Regions from separate parts of the Mesorhizobium sp. M7D.F.Ca.US.004.01.2.1 genome, predicted to be linked through region 1. Evidence: predicted binding sites of a transcription regulator. Region 1 holds the regulator's gene; each other region holds the start of a gene.
What was found. The regulator PhoB, encoded in region 1, activates phosphate uptake and scavenging genes when phosphate is short. The targets are predictions, from matches to a motif close to TGTCATNNANCTGTCAT.
Positions count from the first base shown of each region.

Region 1 (4,027 bases):
CGGACGCAGAGAGGACAAATGAGCCAGATGTTGTCTCCAGACATGACGATCGCCGCCGAGGCCACCGCCAAGGCCAAGATCGAGGTCAAGAACCTCAACTTCTACTACGGCCAGAGCAAGGCGCTGAAGGACATCACGCTGTCCTTGCCCGAGCGCAGCGTCACCGCCTTCATCGGGCCTTCGGGCTGCGGGAAGTCGACGCTGCTGCGCGTCTTCAACCGCATCTACGAACTCTATCCCAAGCAGACCGCCGAAGGTCAGGTGCTGCTCGACGGCCAGAACGTTCTCGACCGCTCGCAGGATCTCAACCTGCTGCGGACCAAGATCGGCATGGTGTTCCAGAAGCCGACGCCATTTCCGATGTCGATCTACGAAAACATCGCTTTCGGCGTCAGGCTCTATGAGAAGCTCAGCAAGTCCGAGATGGACGGCCGCGTCGAGCAGGCGCTGAAGCGCGCAGCACTCTGGAACGAGGTCAAGGACAAGCTCAACGCCAGCGGCCTCAGCCTCTCCGGTGGTCAGCAGCAGCGGCTCTGCATCGCCCGCACCGTGGCGGTGAAGCCGGAAGTCATCCTGCTCGATGAGCCGGCCTCGGCGCTTGACCCGCTGTCGACCGCCAAGATCGAGGAGCTGATCGACGAGTTGCAAGCCGACTACACGATCGTCATCGTCACCCACAACATGCAGCAGGCGGCGCGCGTGTCGAAGCAGACGGCCTTCATGTATCTGGGCGAACTGGTCGAGTTCGACCGCACCGAGAAGATCTTCACGTCGCCCCGCGAGAAGCGCACGCAGGACTACATCACCGGCCGCTTCGGCTGAGTTCAGGCATACGAGGGACAAGATCATGGGCGAACACACAGTCGCTTCTTTCGACGAGGATCTCGGACAAATCAGCAGGCTCATCAGCGATATGGGCGATCTCGCCGGCTCGATGGTCGGTGGTGCCACCAAGGCGCTTTTGAATTCCGATAACGCCCTCGCACAGCGCGTCGTCTCCGACGATGCGATCATGGACGCGCGCCAGCGCGAGCTCGACGACCGCGCCATCACGTTGATCGCCAAGCGGCAGCCGATGGCCGACGATCTACGCCATGTCGTCGGTTCGATCCGCATGGCCGGCGATCTCGAACGCATCGGCGACCTTGCCAAGAACATCGCCAAGCGCGTCGGCACCGTCGGCCTCAGCGTCACACCGCGTGACCTGTCGCATTCCATCGACGCAATGGCTCAGCTGGTGCTGATCCAGGTGCAGGGCGTGATCGAGGAGTATGCGGCGCGCGACGCCGCGGCCCTGGCGAAACTGCGCGCCGCCGACGAGCGCATCGACGTCAAATACACCTCGGTGTTCCGCGAACTGCTGACCTACATGATGGAAGACCCGCGCAACATCACTGCCTGCACGCATCTGTTGTTCTGCGCCAAGAACCTCGAGCGCATCGGCGACCATGTGACCAACATCGCTGAAAATGCCTATTATGTTTTGACCGGCACGCAGTTGCCCGCCAATCGCCCGAAGCAGGACGAGACGGCAATGTCCGCGCCGGCGGCATGACGACAGGGGTGACCAGTCGATGATCGCGCCACGCATCATGGTGGTGGAGGATGAGGAGCCGCTAGGCGTGCTGCTCCGCTACAATCTGGAATCCGAGGGTTACCAGGTCGAGGTGGTGACGCGCGGCGACGAGGCCGAGATCCGGCTGCAGGAGAACGTTCCCGACCTTCTGGTGCTCGACTGGATGGTGCCTGCGGTTTCGGGTATCGAACTCTGTCGTCGGCTAAGAATGCGTCCCGAGACCGAGCGGCTGCCAATCATCATGCTGACCGCGCGCGGCGAGGAAAGCGACCGCGTGCGTGGCCTGTCGACCGGCGCCGACGACTATCTGGTCAAGCCGTTCTCGACGCCGGAATTCATGGCCAGGGTTAAGGCGCTGCTGCGCCGCGCCAAGCCGGAAGTGCTGTCCAGCGTGCTGAAGGTCGGCGACATCGTGCTCGATCGTGAGTCGCACCGGGTCTATCGCAAGAAGAGCGAGATCCGGTTAGGGCCGACCGAGTTCCGCCTGCTCGAGTTCATGATGCGCCATCCCGGCCGCGTCTTCTCGCGCAGCCAGCTGCTCGACAATGTCTGGGGCGAGACGATCTACATCGACGAGCGCACGGTCGACGTGCATGTCGGCCGCCTGCGCAAGGCGGTCAACAACGGCCGCATGCCGGACGTCATCCGCACCATTCGTGGGGCGGGCTACGCGATCCGCGAGGATTGAACTCGCCCGTCTGAATTCACGCCACGTTTTTGCCTGCGACGCTTCCTCTCGCCTGCGCGCCCGGCGCGAAAATCTCCTGGTCGACGAAGGTCAGCGCGCGCATGGCGCAGCCTTCGCGGATCAGCGGCAGTTCGTTCGGCTCGGTGTCGAAGGAAATCGATTTCGAGTGCTGGCCGCCGGCGGTCTGGGCAATCGCCTCGCGCAATGCCGGCTCGATCAGGTCGAAGGCAGCGGCGCTGACGCCGACCATGGCGACGGGCGCCGGATCGATCAGCGCGAACAAGCTGCCGAGACCGTAGCCGAGCGCTTCGCCGGCCTTGCGATAGGCCTCGCGCTCGGGGCCATCCCTTTCGCGGGCCGCGGTCGCCAGGGCGCGCATGTCGGCGTCGCTGACATCGGCGACGGGTTCTGCGTCCTCGCCCAGCTGCCTGGCGTTGCGCCAGATGGCGTAGTTGCCGGCATAGGCCTCGACGCAGCCGCGCCGCCCGCAGCGGCAGAGCGCACCTTTCGGCTGATGGATCATGTGGCCGAACTCGCCGCCCGAGGAATGGGTGCCGGTGAAGAGCTCGCCCTTCAGCACCAGGCCCATGCCGATGCCATGCGACAAAAGGATGGCGATGAAATCGTCGCGGTAGCGATCAGGATCGCGCCAGCGTAGCGCTATCGCCATCATGTTGCAGTCATTCTCCATGGTGGCGGGGATGCCGAACTCGTCCTCGAGTATGTCGGCGAAGGCGATGTCGGTGTGCGGCGTGATAGGCGACCACAGCATGGCGCGGGCGCGGGTGTCGGTGATGCCCTGGATTGCCAGCGCAATGCGGGCGATGCTGCGGACGTCGAGATCAGGGTCCTCGAGACGGCGCCGCACGATTGCCGTGCATTCGCCGATCAGCGCGTCCCGCGACATGGTCAGCGTGTCCAGCCGGCGCTGTTCCTCTGATATCACCTGGCCGGCATAGTCGATGACGGCGACGGAGAGAAAATTCAGCGACAGCACCACGGTCATCACCGCCGCCGCTTCCGGATTGAGGCTGAGGCCAACCTGCGGCCGGCCGCGTTTGAGCGAGCCGGCCTCGCTTGGTTTGCTTTCGGTCAGGATGCCTTCGCCGATCAGGTCGGAAGAGATCGCCGATATGGTCGAGTGGCTAAGGCCGGTTGTCGCTGCGATCTCGGTGCGGGACGGCTGTCCGGCGCGGCGCACGGCCGCAATCACCATCGCCCGGTTGCGCCGGCGCAAATCGTCGTGGCGGATTCCGACCGACATGTTTCTTCAAGTCCTCCCGGTCGCCGCGGTTCTCCGTGCCCCTCGAACGCTGTCGGCAACGCAGTCAAATACTGGCAGAAGCCGCCCACTCTGTCATTTATTTATTCCGGGGCCCGAAAAAAATTCGCGAGCACATCAAAATCCATCAGAATCGATGTTGACAGCGTTCGGGTGTTGGACCAGTATTTTTTCGAGGCTCGAAAAAATAGGGCCTCTGTGCCGGCCTTCGGGTCAGTTTGGTCGCGCCATACGCGGCGCAGGGAGGATATTATGAAAAGATTCACAGCCGCCATCCTGGCGGGTGTCGCCATGTCGCTGACGCTCGCGTCGGTCGCGCAGGCGAAGGACAAGGTCATCGGCGTTTCGTGGTCCAACTTCCAGGAAGAGCGCTGGAAGACCGACGAGGCCGCCATGAAGACGGCGATCGAGGCTGCCGGCGACAAGTACATCTCCGCCGATGCGCAGTCCAATCCCGGCAAGCAGCTTACCGATGTCGAAA
Region 1 is NZ_RZRQ01000012.1:38,637-42,663, reverse strand. It holds gene pstA (phosphate ABC transporter permease PstA) at 1-22, shown strand, start outside; gene pstB (phosphate ABC transporter ATP-binding protein PstB) at 19-822, shown strand; gene phoU (phosphate signaling complex protein PhoU) at 848-1,555, shown strand; gene phoB (phosphate regulon transcriptional regulator PhoB) at 1,575-2,264, shown strand; gene EN993_RS04320 (ROK family protein) at 2,281-3,528, opposite strand; gene xylF (D-xylose ABC transporter substrate-binding protein) at 3,799-4,027, shown strand, end outside.

Region 2 (4,027 bases), on a different contig from region 1:
AGCCGGACGCTGCGGCGTTCTTCTTGCGGCGCTTGAACTGCGCAATGCGCTTGGGCGCATGCGACTTCAGCGCGTCACCCCGTCCCGACAGGCTCGGATTGGTCATGAAATATTCCTGCGCGTTGAACGGTTCCTCGCCCTCCTCCAGCACCACGCGCCGGGAGGTTCCATCAGCCAATACGTCGAAACTTTGCTGATTGTCCATGATGTTGCCCAGCATGATCTGGCCAAGGATCTGTTCATGCACAGTTGGATTGGTGATCGGCACCATGGTCTCGACGCGGCGGTCGAGATTGCGCGGCATGAGATCGGCCGAAGAGATGTAGACGATGGCCTCGTCCGACGGCAGGCCGTGACCATTGCCAAAACAATAAATGCGGCTGTGCTCGAGAAAACGGCCGACGATCGATTTTACACGGATGTTTTCCGACAGGCCCGGAACCTGCGGCCGCAGGCAGCAAATGCCGCGCACCACAAGGTCGATCTCGACGCCGGCGCGGCTGGCATCATAGAGCGCGTCGATGATGATCGGATCGACGAGCGCGTTCATCTTCATCCAGATGCGCGCAGGCCGACCCTCCACCGCATGGGCAATCTCGTCGGCAATGTGCTTCAGGATGCGGCTTCTCAGCGTGAACGGCGAGATCGCCAACCGCATTTCATCGGTCGGCTCGGCATAGCCGGTGATGAAATTGAAGAGCTGGGCGACGTCTCGGGCAATCGTCGGATCGGTGGTGAAGAAGGACAGGTCGGTGTAGATGCGCGCGGTCACCGGATGGTAGTTGCCGGTGCCCAGATGCACGTAGTTGCGCAGCTTGCCGTCCTCACGCCGCACCACCAGCGACATTTTCGCATGTGTTTTCAGCTCGAGGAAGCCGAACACGACCTGCACGCCGGCACGCTCCAGGTCGCGCGCCCAGCGGATGTTGGCTTCCTCGTCGAAGCGCGCCTTGAGCTCGACCAGCGCGGTGACCGACTTGCCGGCCTCGGCCGCGTCGACCAGCGCGCGCACGATCGGGCTGTCATTGGAGGTGCGGTAAAGCGTCTGCTTGATCGCCACCACTTCCGGGTCGGCCATCGCCTGGCGCAGGAACTGCACCACGACGTCGAAGGATTCGTAGGGGTGGTGGACGACGATGTCCTTCTCACGGATGGCAGCAAAACAGTCGCCGCCATGCTCGCGGATGCGCTCGGGAAAGCGCGGATTGTAGGGCGTGAATTTCAGATCGTCGCGGGGAACGGCGACGATTTCGGAGATCTGACTGAGCGCCAGTGGTCCGGTCAGGACGCTGATGCGGCTCGACGACACGCCAAGTTCGCCGGCGACGAAGTCGCGTAATTCGGCAGGCATCAGCCTGTCGAATTCGATGCGGATCACCGATCCGCGGCGACGCCGCTTGAGTGCCGTTTCGAACAGGCGCACCAGATCCTCGGACTCCTCCTCGACTTCGATATCGCTGTCACGGATGATGCGGAACGTGCCGGAGCCCTTGACCTCGTAGCCGGGGAAAAGCTTGCCGATGTAGAGGCCGACCGCCTCTTCCAGCGGGATGAAGCGGACATGATGCTTGCGGTCCGGCAGGCGGATGAAGCGCTTCAGCGCCACCGGCAGACGCAGCAGCGCGCTCATCTCTTCGCCATTCTTGCGGTGGCGCAATTGCAGCGCCATCGAGAAGCCGAGATTTGGAATGAACGGGAACGGATGCGCCGGGTCGATCGACAGCGGGGTCAGCACCGGGAACACCTGCTCCTGGAAATGGTCTTCCAGCCAGACCTTCTCCTCCTTGGTCAGCGCATCGCGGGTGATGCTCTCGATGCCTTCCTTGTTGAGCAGCACGGTGAGCGCCGAAAGGCTCTTCTGCTGGTCTTCCTGCAGCCGCTCGACCTCACGCAGCAGCTGTTCGAGCTGCTGTTCGGGGGTGCGGCCGTCAGGGCTCTTCAGCGTGATGCCCTCGCGCACCTGACCGGCGAGGCCGGCGACACGGACCATGAAGAATTCGTCGAGATTGGCGGCCGAGATCGACAGGAAGCGAACGCGCTCCAGCAGCGGATGATTGAGGTTCAGCGATTCCTCGAGAACGCGCCGGTTGAACTGCAGCCAGGAAAACTCCCGGTTGACGAAGCGATCGGGGTTGCCGCCCTCCGGACGAGCCACCTCGACGTTCACGAATTCGCTCTGCACCGGCTTCAGTTCGTTCATGGTTCCTGCTCTTCCCACCGCTCAGCCGGTTAACCGGCTTAACTTATCCTCTGACAGGCTTTTGCGACAGTTTCATTTCATCGATCTTGCAAAGAGGCCTGTTATGATCCAGATGCAGAAGAGACTGCGTTAAGGAGACGACGATGGCAGGCGGTTCCATTCCCCATTTTCAAAACGATGCGGGCCACCCGGCAATCGACATCGGCGTCAAGGAATTCATGTGCACGGGCGCCAATCCGCCTTTCGACCACCCGCATGTGTTTCTCGACATGGGTGGCGATAATGAAAAAGTCTGCCCCTATTGCTCGACGCTCTACCGCTATTCGCCAAAGCTGAAGGCGACGGAAACGCTGCCGGCCGGCTGCATCTATATCGACCAGGCCGCCTGAGTCTTCGCGACAAGCCCGATGAACGACACGCGATCCCGGCAAGTTGTCATCGCCGGGGCAGGTGTCGCCGGGCTGACCGCAGCCCTTGCATTCGCCGAACGCGGCTACCCGGTTCGGGTGTTCGAACAGGCGCAGCGCCTGGAAGCAGCCGGTGCCGGCCTCCAGCTTTCTCCCAACGCGACACGCATCCTTCGCCAGCTTGGCGTACTCGACCATCTGCTGCCGGAAGCGGTGCGGCCGGAAGCGGTGGTCTTGAAGGATGCCGCAACGCTGCGCGAACTGGCGCGGGTGCCACTGGGACAAGCCGCTGAAACGCGCTGGCAAGCGCCCTATCTCGTCGCTCACAGGGCCGATCTGCAGAGCGCACTGACCGCGCGCGTTGCCGAGATGCCGGATATCCGTCTCACCACCGGCGCCCGTATCGGCAGCGTTGCCACCGGCCCCGATGGCATCACGGCGACGGCCGAGATCGACGGCAAAACCATCAAGGCTGAGGGCTTCCTGCTGGTCGGCGCAGATGGTGTCTGGTCGTCGGTGCGCGCACTTGTCGATTCGGCCAAAAGGGCGACCTCGCCAAGAAGCCGGTTTTCCGGCGAACTGGCTTGGCGCGCGACCATTGCAGCGCAGAGTGCCGCAGGGCAGGCTTTCGCGGCGATCGGCACTCCGGACTGCGTCACCACCTTCCTGCACCCGGGCTTCCATATGGTGGCCTACCCCGTCAGCAAGGGCGACGCCTTCAACCTCGTCGCCTTCACCAGAGGTGAGCGTATTGCCGAGGGCTGGTCCGGCCATGCCGATCCCGGCATCCTCGCCAGCGCAATGCGCGGCACCGCGCCTGGTCTTACAGAACTGGTGGAAATGGTTGGGGCGTGGCTGACTTGGCCGCTCCATACTGTCGAACAGAACCAGCCCTGGACAATGCCGGACGGCATCGCGCTGATCGGCGATGCGGCGCATGCGATGACGCCGTTCGCCGCGCAAGGTGCTGCCATGGCGATCGAGGATGCGGCTATGCTTGCCGATATTATTGCCGATTTCCCTGGCGATCCGGCACAAAGTCTTCAAATCTGGGAGAACCTGCGGCGGTCGCGCGTCGCCAGGGTCGCTCGTCGCGGCGCCATCAACCGCGTCGCCTGGCATGCCACGGGGCCAGTGGCGGTCGCCCGCAATCTGTTCCTGAAAATGCGCTCGTCGGACAAACTCGCGGCGGATTTGGACTGGCTCTATGGCTGGCAGGCACCGGAGGCTGTTGTCAGGCGTTGACAGGCTGGCGGGACAGCGCCCCCCTCTGTCCGGCAGGACAGAGGGGGGCGCGAAGGATCGCGACGTTGGCGTTCGACAGCAGCGCCTGCGCCGAGTAGAAATAGCACTATGGCCAAACTCATCCGGTACAAGTTCGACCCGGCAAATCCACCTCCACTAACAGAGCCTCAGAAAG
Region 2 is NZ_RZRQ01000095.1:3,413-7,439, reverse strand. It holds gene EN993_RS15460 (RNA degradosome polyphosphate kinase) at 1-2,200, opposite strand, end outside; gene EN993_RS15455 (zinc-finger domain-containing protein) at 2,344-2,589, shown strand; gene EN993_RS15450 (FAD-dependent monooxygenase) at 2,608-3,852, shown strand.
Region 2: a site for PhoB is predicted at 2,264-2,280, ahead of EN993_RS15460 (RNA degradosome polyphosphate kinase). Genes of this name have one in related genera too.

Region 3 (4,027 bases), on a different contig from region 1:
TCGGACAAATCGGCGACGGTGACGCCCGCAGCCGCATGGCTCTCGAACCAGCGCATGTGGAATTCCCGGAGATAGTAGGAGCCCATCAGCCAATAGGTGCCGCCGCCCCAGTTGAAGACGGTCAGGTCGCCCTTCAGCCGTCCGTCATGGCCGAGCATCGGCGCCAGACTGGCCCGTCCCGGTTTCGGTAGCTTGCAGGCGAGCAGCCGATCGAGCCACGCTTCGGCGCCGGGCCCGGATACCGCATAGCGCGAATAGGCCGAGATATCGACGAGACCGGCGGCGCGCCGCACCTGCAGCGCCTCGTCGCCAACAATGTCGAAGGCGTTGGAGCGTCGCAGCGTCGTGTTCTCGGCAAACCCCATCGGCGCGAAATAGGCCGGGATTTCCAGCCCCCATGACGCCGTCCATTCGCATCCCGCCGCGCTCATCCCGTCATAGGCGCCGGGGCGTTTCAGAGGCCGCCCGGCCGGCAGCCGCTCATTGGGAAAGGTCATGACGAAGCGGCGCGAATAGAACTGGCGCGTCGTCTGCCTGAGATATTCGCGGTTGGCGGCGAAGGCACCGTAGCGGGCAATGTCCATGCCGAAGATGTCGGCCTGCGGCTCGCCATAAATCATCCATTCGGCCAGCGATTTGCCGACCCCGCCGCCCTGGCTGAAACCGGCCATGACGCCGCAGGCGACCCAGTAGTTCTTCAACCCGAGCACCGGCCCGACGATCGGGTTGCCGTCCGGCGTGAAGGTGAAGGCGCCGTTGACCCATTTGCGGATGCCGGCCGTCGCCAGGCACGGGAAGCGCTCATGCGCCTTGGCGAGTTCGGGACTGATACGGTCGATGTCTTCCGGGATCAGCTCGATGCCATAGTCCCACGGCGCACCATCCATGTTCCAGTGCTTTGGGTTCTGCTCGTACACGCCAAGCAGCACGCCCTTGCGCTCTTGCCTGAGATAGGAAAAGCCGTCGAGATCGACGGCGATGCCGATCTCCCGGTCTAGTGCTGCGATCTCCGGAATGTCCTCGGTGATGAAATAATGGTGCTCCATCGGCGTCACCGGCAGGTCGACACCGGCCATGCGGCCGAGCTGCTTCGCCCACAGCCCGCCAGCATTGACGACATGTTCGGCGATGATGGTGCCCTGCTCCGTCACGACATCCCAGCGACCGTCGGTGCGCGCCTTCAGCTCGACGACCCGGTTGCGCAGGATGATGTCGGCGCCGCGCTTCTTCGCGGCACCGGCATAGGCGTGCGTCGTGCCGTACGGGTCGAGATGGCCTTCGTTGGAATCATGCAGGCCGCCAAGGACGCCGGTGACGTCCACGATCGGGCAGATCGCCTTGATCTCGTCGGGCGTCACCAGCCGCGCGGTCTCGATGCCGACCGACTGGAACACCGCCCAGGCCGATTTCAGCCACTCCCAGCGCGCGGGATCGCTGGCGATGTTGACGCCGCCGGTCATGTGCAGGCCGATGTCTTGACCGGATTCGGCTTCGATCTCCCGGTAGAGATTGATGGTGTAGTCCTGCAGCGCCGCTACGTTCGGGTCGGCGTTGAGCGCGTGGAAACCGGCCGCCGCGTGCCAGGTCGAACCGGCCGTCAATTCGGCACGCTCGATCAGCGCCACATTGCTCCAGCCGAACCGCGTCAGATGGTAGAGCACCGAGGCTCCAACCACGCCACCTCCGATGACGACTGCGCGGTAGTGCGACTTCAAGGCTTCCCCTCCACGGCTGGTCCGAAGGCTGGACCATATACGCACTGGACATAAGTGTCTAGTGCCGGGGCGAGCGCGGCTTTTTTGTCGGCCTGAGACTGACGGATTCTTTCCGCCAGGCGCACGTTTTTATCGGCGCGTGAAGAAGACGGCGGGCATGCACCGCGCGCTGTCACGCAAGCATCATGTTCGCGCCGTAGACCGCGTTTCGGGGAGGCGCGCGCGGCATCATCGATGTCGCACCTCTTTCAGCTTTTCGCCCTGCGGCCGCTCCGGCACGCTTTGTCACAAAGAGGATTGTCCATGAAACACCTGTACCGAACCGCGTCGCTCGGCGTCGCGCTGGCCTTGTTCACCGCCTTGACGCCGGCGCTCGCCGACAACACCGCGACCGTCGGCGGCCTCGTCAACAAGGGACTGGTCGGCGTCGGCCGCATCCCCGCCGCTCAGCGCGACAAGTTCGGCGAGACGTTCGGTTCGGGCTCCGGCATGGCGATCGACACATCAGGCTGGACACATGGCGCCGATGGTTACAAGGGTTCGCTCTGGCTGCTGCCGGACCGCGGCTACAATGTCGTCGGCACCACCGACTACCGGCCGCGCCTCAACACGATCGGCATCGAATTTGCTCCGGTCGCACCGGGCGCGGCACCTGCTGCCGGCCAGGAGCAGACGGGCGTCAAGGCAGCGCTTGCCGACACCATGCTTCTCACCGACGACAAGGGCGCTGACGCCACCGGCCTCGATCCACTCAACGGCGTGCGCGCGGCAAGCGGCGACATGCCGATCCTGCCACAGGCCGACAATGGCAAGCTGGCGCTCGACAACGAAGCCATCGTGCGCCTGCCCGACGGTTCGATGTTCATCTCCGACGAATACGGCCCGAACATCTACCGGTTCTCCGCCGACGGCCATCTGATGTCGGCGACGCAGCCACCGGCGGCGCTGGTGCCGATGCGCCACGGCGCGCCGAACTTCGCCTCGGACAATCCGGGTCCGGGTGCCGCCGAGCCCGATCCGAAGGATCCCGATACCGGCCGCCAGAACAACCAGGGTCTTGAAGGCATGGCGATGACGCCGGATGGCAAGTCGCTGATCGCGGTGCTGCAATCGGCGCCCCGCCAGGATGGCGGCGATTCGCCCGCGACGCGCCAGAACACGCGTGCGCTGGTCTATGACGCCTCCGACCCCGCCCACCTCAAGCTGGCGCATGAGTATGTCGTGCCGCTGCCGGTGTTCAAGGATGCCAAGGGCAAGACCAAGATCGCCGCGCAGAGCGAGATCGTAGCGCTCTCCGACAAGACCTTCCTGATGCTGGCGCGTGACAGCGGCAACGGCCAAGGGCTGAAGGGCGACACCTCGCTGGTGCGCCAGATCTTCGTCGTCGACGTCTCTGCCGCGACCGACGTCGCCGGCGGCGTCTTCGATGCCGCCGACAAGCCGCTGGCGCCCAAGGGCGTGCTCGACCCGTCGGTGACGCCGGCCAAGCTGACGCCGTTCATCGACATCAACGACAAGGGCGAGCTCGGCCGCTTCGGCCTGCACAATGGCGCGCCGAACGACAAGAACAACCTTTCGGAGAAGTGGGAGGCGATGTCGGTGGTAAGCGTTCTCGATCCGAAGCTGCCCGACGACTACTTCCTGTTCGTCGCCAACGACAACGACTTCCTCGCCCAGGACGGCTTCCAGGTCGGCGCGCCCTACAAGGCCGAGGACGGCGCCGATGTCGACACCATGTTCCTGGTCTATCAGGTCACGCTGCCGGGTCTGACCAAGAAGTAACAACACCTGTTCAGGCGGGTGCACCGAGCGCGTCCGCCTGAGCAGATCGTGAAAAGGCTCTTACTTCAACATCTCCGCGTCCCTTGGCACGCCGGCATCGATCGGCTCGGCCGTCCTGTTCGACACCGCGCTGATCTTGCCGGCGGCCGACAGGTTGGGGCGCACGAAGACCGGCGCGACGCCGTTGACCCGGCTGTAGAGGTCGATGATGTCCTGGTTCATGAAGCGCACGCAGCCCGACGATGCGTTCTTGCCGATGGAATCCCACTCCGGCGTGCCGTGCAGCCGGTACATCGTGTCCTTGCCGTCGCGGAACAGATACAGCGCGCGGGCGCCGAGCGGGCTCTGCGGGCCGGGCGGCATGCCGTCCTTGTATTTCGCCAGTTCCGGCCGGCGCTGGATCATTTCCGGCGGCGGCGTCCAGACCGGCCACTTCTTCCTCGCCTGGACCACGGCACTGCCGGTCCATCCGAAACCGGCCTTACCAAGGCTGACGCCGTAGCGGATTGCCTTGCCGCCGTCGCGCACCA
Region 3 is NZ_RZRQ01000201.1:3,642-7,668, forward strand. It holds gene EN993_RS23485 (FAD-dependent oxidoreductase) at 1-1,715, opposite strand, end outside; gene EN993_RS23490 (esterase-like activity of phytase family protein) at 2,019-3,497, shown strand; gene EN993_RS23495 (L,D-transpeptidase) at 3,558-4,027, opposite strand, start outside.
Region 3: a site for PhoB is predicted at 1,886-1,902, ahead of EN993_RS23490 (esterase-like activity of phytase family protein). Genes of this name have one in related genera too.

Region 4 (4,027 bases), on a different contig from region 1:
GACGATGCCTTTCGAGCCCATGCCGGCCTCGGTGAGGCCGAGATGCAGCGCGTGGTTGGAGCGGGTGGCGAGCTCGGTATAGACGGCGATCAGGTCCTGCACGCCGCTGACCTTGGCCGACAGGATGATTTTCTCGCGGCCAAGGCCGATCTCTTCCGCCATCTCGGCCGAAAGGATCGCCGACTGCACGATCGCCTCGCGCGTCACCTCTTGCGCGGTCAGCGGAAAACCCTTGTCCTGGTTGTCGTCCATCAACCGAGTCAAAAGCTCCTGGTCGAGCGAGCCCCAGTTGACCCCGATGCGCACCGGCTTGTCGTGTTTGATCGCCATCTCGACAATCGCGGCGAACTGCCGGTCCTTCTTGTCCTTGAAGCCGACATTGCCGGGGTTGATGCGATATTTGGCCAGCGCCTCGGCACAGGCCGGATGATCGGCCAATAGCTTGTGGCCGATATAGTGGAAATCTCCGACCAGCGGCACGTTGATGCCAAGCCGCTGAAGCCGCTCGTGAATGCGCGGCACAGCAGCAGCACTCTCGTCGCGATCGACGGTGATGCGCACGATCTCCGAGCCGGCCCGGTGGAGTGCTGCGACTTGCGCAACCGTCTGGTCGACATCGGCCGTGTCGGTGTTGGTCATCGACTGCACGACAACGGGCGCGCCGCCACCGACGACCACGCCGCCGACGTCGACGCCGACCGAGGTGCGGCGGGGAAAAGGAGAGGAAAAATATCCGGTCATGCCGGCAGCCTTTTGTCTCTGGAGCGCCATGCGTCCAACTGGACGCACAAAATGCGCTCCGGGCCGATGCGCTAAAGTCCGGGCATGAGGTGGAGGAGCAAAGATGGCTTGTCAATGGCGACAGGTCGCCACTGGCCGGAATCGGTCCGCCGCCATGGGCCAGAAACAATCGATAATCTGGCGAAAGCTGGCGACGGCCGAAGTGGAAATTGAACGGATGGCAGTCCAGACTCGACCGATAGCCCAGTACTGGAAATCAAAACCCACCATGCCGGCGGCGGGAACCGCCGGGAAAAAAGGCCGCGGATCGTAAGCGGCTAGGTCAGCAGGGCATCAATGCGTGGTCGGTTTCCCTCTTAGTTTTTCAATCGCATCCTTGAGTGCCAGCTTGCGTCGCTTGAGATTCACGATTTCGAGGTCGTCGACCGATGGATGGTTCATCGCGTCATCGATTTCACGTTCGATGTCGCCGTGTTTCCGCTGCAACTCATCAAGATGGGATGCAAGAGACATGATTGGTTCTCCCTTTCATGGTTTCCTCGATTGCAACCGTCACGGCGCGTCCACCGCAGGTTCGCTTTCTGTGACGGCACGGTGACAGTGTGCCACCTTCCGGCAACGATGTCGAATGATCCGTGGTAGCATTCCACGACAATGTGAAATGTGATATGGGCTGCGCGCCGGTTGCAAAATCACGCCGGCCCCGCCCAATCAGGCCCATTTTTGGGCGCCGCAGACGTGCAGACGGTAGATAATGTCCGATCAGGAACAGGCTGATATCCGCCTCGAATATTCCCGGCTGAAGCAGGAGCACGCGGATTTCGATGCGGCCATCAACGCGATGATCGCCATGGCCTGCGATCCACTGCAGATCCAGCGCATGAAGAAGAAAAAGCTGTTCCTCAAAGACCGGCTGATGGCGCTGGAAGACAAGATCATTCCCGACATCATTGCCTGAACCAGCATTGGCTGGCTGGCGCGCCTAGGCCACGGTCGAAAGCTTCGCGGCGCGGTTGCGCAGCAGGCCGATGAGTTCGCCGGTCCGCTCCTCGGACGTATCGATGGGAACCACCAGGCACATCGTCGCTTCGACCTTGCCCGGCGCTGAAAACACCGGCGCGGCAAGGCACTTCGTATAGGCATCGACAAGGCCCGAAGTGACGCAATAGCCGGTGATCCGCGCTTTTGCGATATCGGCGACGAAATCGTCGAGCCGCAGTTTGCGCCCGTCGGGCAGCACGAGATCGTCGTCCGACACCATGTCTTCGATCTCAGCCTTCTCCAGTCCCGCCAGAAGCAGCCGCCCCGAGGCCGTCCAGGGCAGCGGTATCTGCAAGCCGGTGGCGGAACTGATGCGGAACGGCCTGGTGCCGGGACTCGCGTGGACGATCGTATAGCGCCCGCTTTGCAGCATGCACAGTTCGGAGGTCTCGCCGGTCTCGCGCGACAGATTGTCGACCTCCTGGCGCCCCCGCCTCAAGAGGTCGTTGCCCCGCACATAATCCATTCCATAGAGATAGAGCTTCTTGCCGAAATAGACGCGATTGCCGTCGCTTTCCATTTCCAGCAGTCCCGCATCGACCAGCGACCGCACCAGCGTGTAGGTCGTCGAGCGGGGCGCATTCACGCCTTTGGCAAGGTCGCCAATGCCGATCGCCCGCTGGGTCGTGTGAAGAAACTCCAGAATCTCGAGCACCCGGTTGAGCCCCTTTTCACGGGAGCCCGAGATCTTCTCGCCGGCCGAAACTGCCGAGGCATTGCCATCTTGCATTGTCGATTCCTAGTGTTAATATCTGTCTTGTACAGGGTACACTCGTCTCTTGTAAGAGACAAAATTACCAACGCGTGTCTTGCCTGTGCACAAGGGGAACACAACACGAAAGGAGGTCGCCGTGAACGACACATCCGGAAGACGTGATTTTCTGAAATTGGGAATGGCAGGGCTGGCCACGGCTGGCGTGCTGGCAACCGTCGATGCCCAGAAGGCCGCTGCCCAGGCGGCACCCGACAGCTTGCTGCGCACCGTGCTCGATCGCGGCAAGCTGATCGTCGGCACCGGCAGCACCAACGCACCCTGGCACTTCGAGAATGATGCCGGCGAACTCGTCGGCATGGACATCACCATGGGGCGCATTCTCGCCAAGGGCCTTTTCGACGATCCGACCAAGGTCGAATTCGTCATGCAGGATCCGGCTCAGCGCATTCCCAACGTGACCACCAACAAGGTCGACATCACCATCCAGTTCATGACGATGAGCGCCCAACGCTCGCAGCTGGTCAATTTTTCCCGGCCTTACTACGTCGAGGGCATCGCCCTGCTGAGCCTTCCGACCGCCGAGAACAAGACCTTCGACAAGCTGCTTGCCGGCGGCGCGGCAACACGCGTCTCCATCCTGCAGAATGTCGATGCCGAAGCGCAGGTGCATTCGGTCCTGCCCCAGTGCCAGGTCATGCAGATCGATACCCAGGCCAACGTGCTGCAGGCGCTGGAATCGAAACGCGTTGACGCCGCTGCCGTCGATCTGTCCACGGTGCGCTGGCTCGCCTCGCGCAATCCGGACAAATATTTCGACGCCGGCAAGAGCTGGCTGAGCATGCTTTATGGCGCAGCCCTGCGGCAAGGCGACCTCGACTGGCTGACCTTCGTCAACGCGACCTTCACCATCGCCATGTTCGGTCACGAAAACGCACTCTACGATGCCGCCTTCAAGGACTATTTCGGACAGGAGCCGCCGGCGCGCCATCCCGGCTTCCCGGCCATCTGACCTGCATCGGGCGGAAGGGCGTATCCAGCGCCCTTCCACCTCCGACAACCCTCGGCACCAAGGCTTGTTGAGATTCAGGCCAGGCCGAGTCGAAAACGGTGGTTTTCGAGAACCGGAGCGGAGCGTACTTAAAGTACGTGAGCACCGGAAGCGCAGAAAGCCGGCGTTTGCAGGCCGGCATCACCTGAATATCAACAAGCCTTTAAGGCGGACGCATGGGCTATGCCCTTAATTTCAACCTGATCTGGCGGCACTTCGACAAGCTTTGGGGCGGCCTGCTGCTCAGTCTCGAGCTTGCCGTCATATCGATCGCCATCGGCATCGTCATCGGCCTGGTTCTGGCGGTCTGGTACGTGTCTGCCGGACGCATCGTGCGCACCATCATCGCCGCCTATGTCGAATTCATCCGCAACGTGCCGCTGATCCTGCTCGTCTATCTCGTCTTCTACGGCCTGCCGACGGTGGTCGATATCGCCTACAGCGCGCCGACCTCGTTTGTCGTGACGCTGTCGCTCTACAGC
Region 4 is NZ_RZRQ01000016.1:7,360-11,386, forward strand. It holds gene ispG (flavodoxin-dependent (E)-4-hydroxy-3-methylbut-2-enyl-diphosphate synthase) at 1-741, opposite strand, end outside; gene EN993_RS05105 (YdcH family protein) at 1,075-1,254, opposite strand; gene EN993_RS05110 (DUF465 domain-containing protein) at 1,496-1,699, shown strand; gene EN993_RS05115 (IclR family transcriptional regulator) at 1,724-2,512, opposite strand; gene EN993_RS05120 (transporter substrate-binding domain-containing protein) at 2,634-3,506, shown strand; gene EN993_RS05125 (amino acid ABC transporter permease) at 3,722-4,027, shown strand, end outside.
Region 4: a site for PhoB is predicted at 1,325-1,341, ahead of EN993_RS05105 (YdcH family protein). Genes of this name have one in related genera too.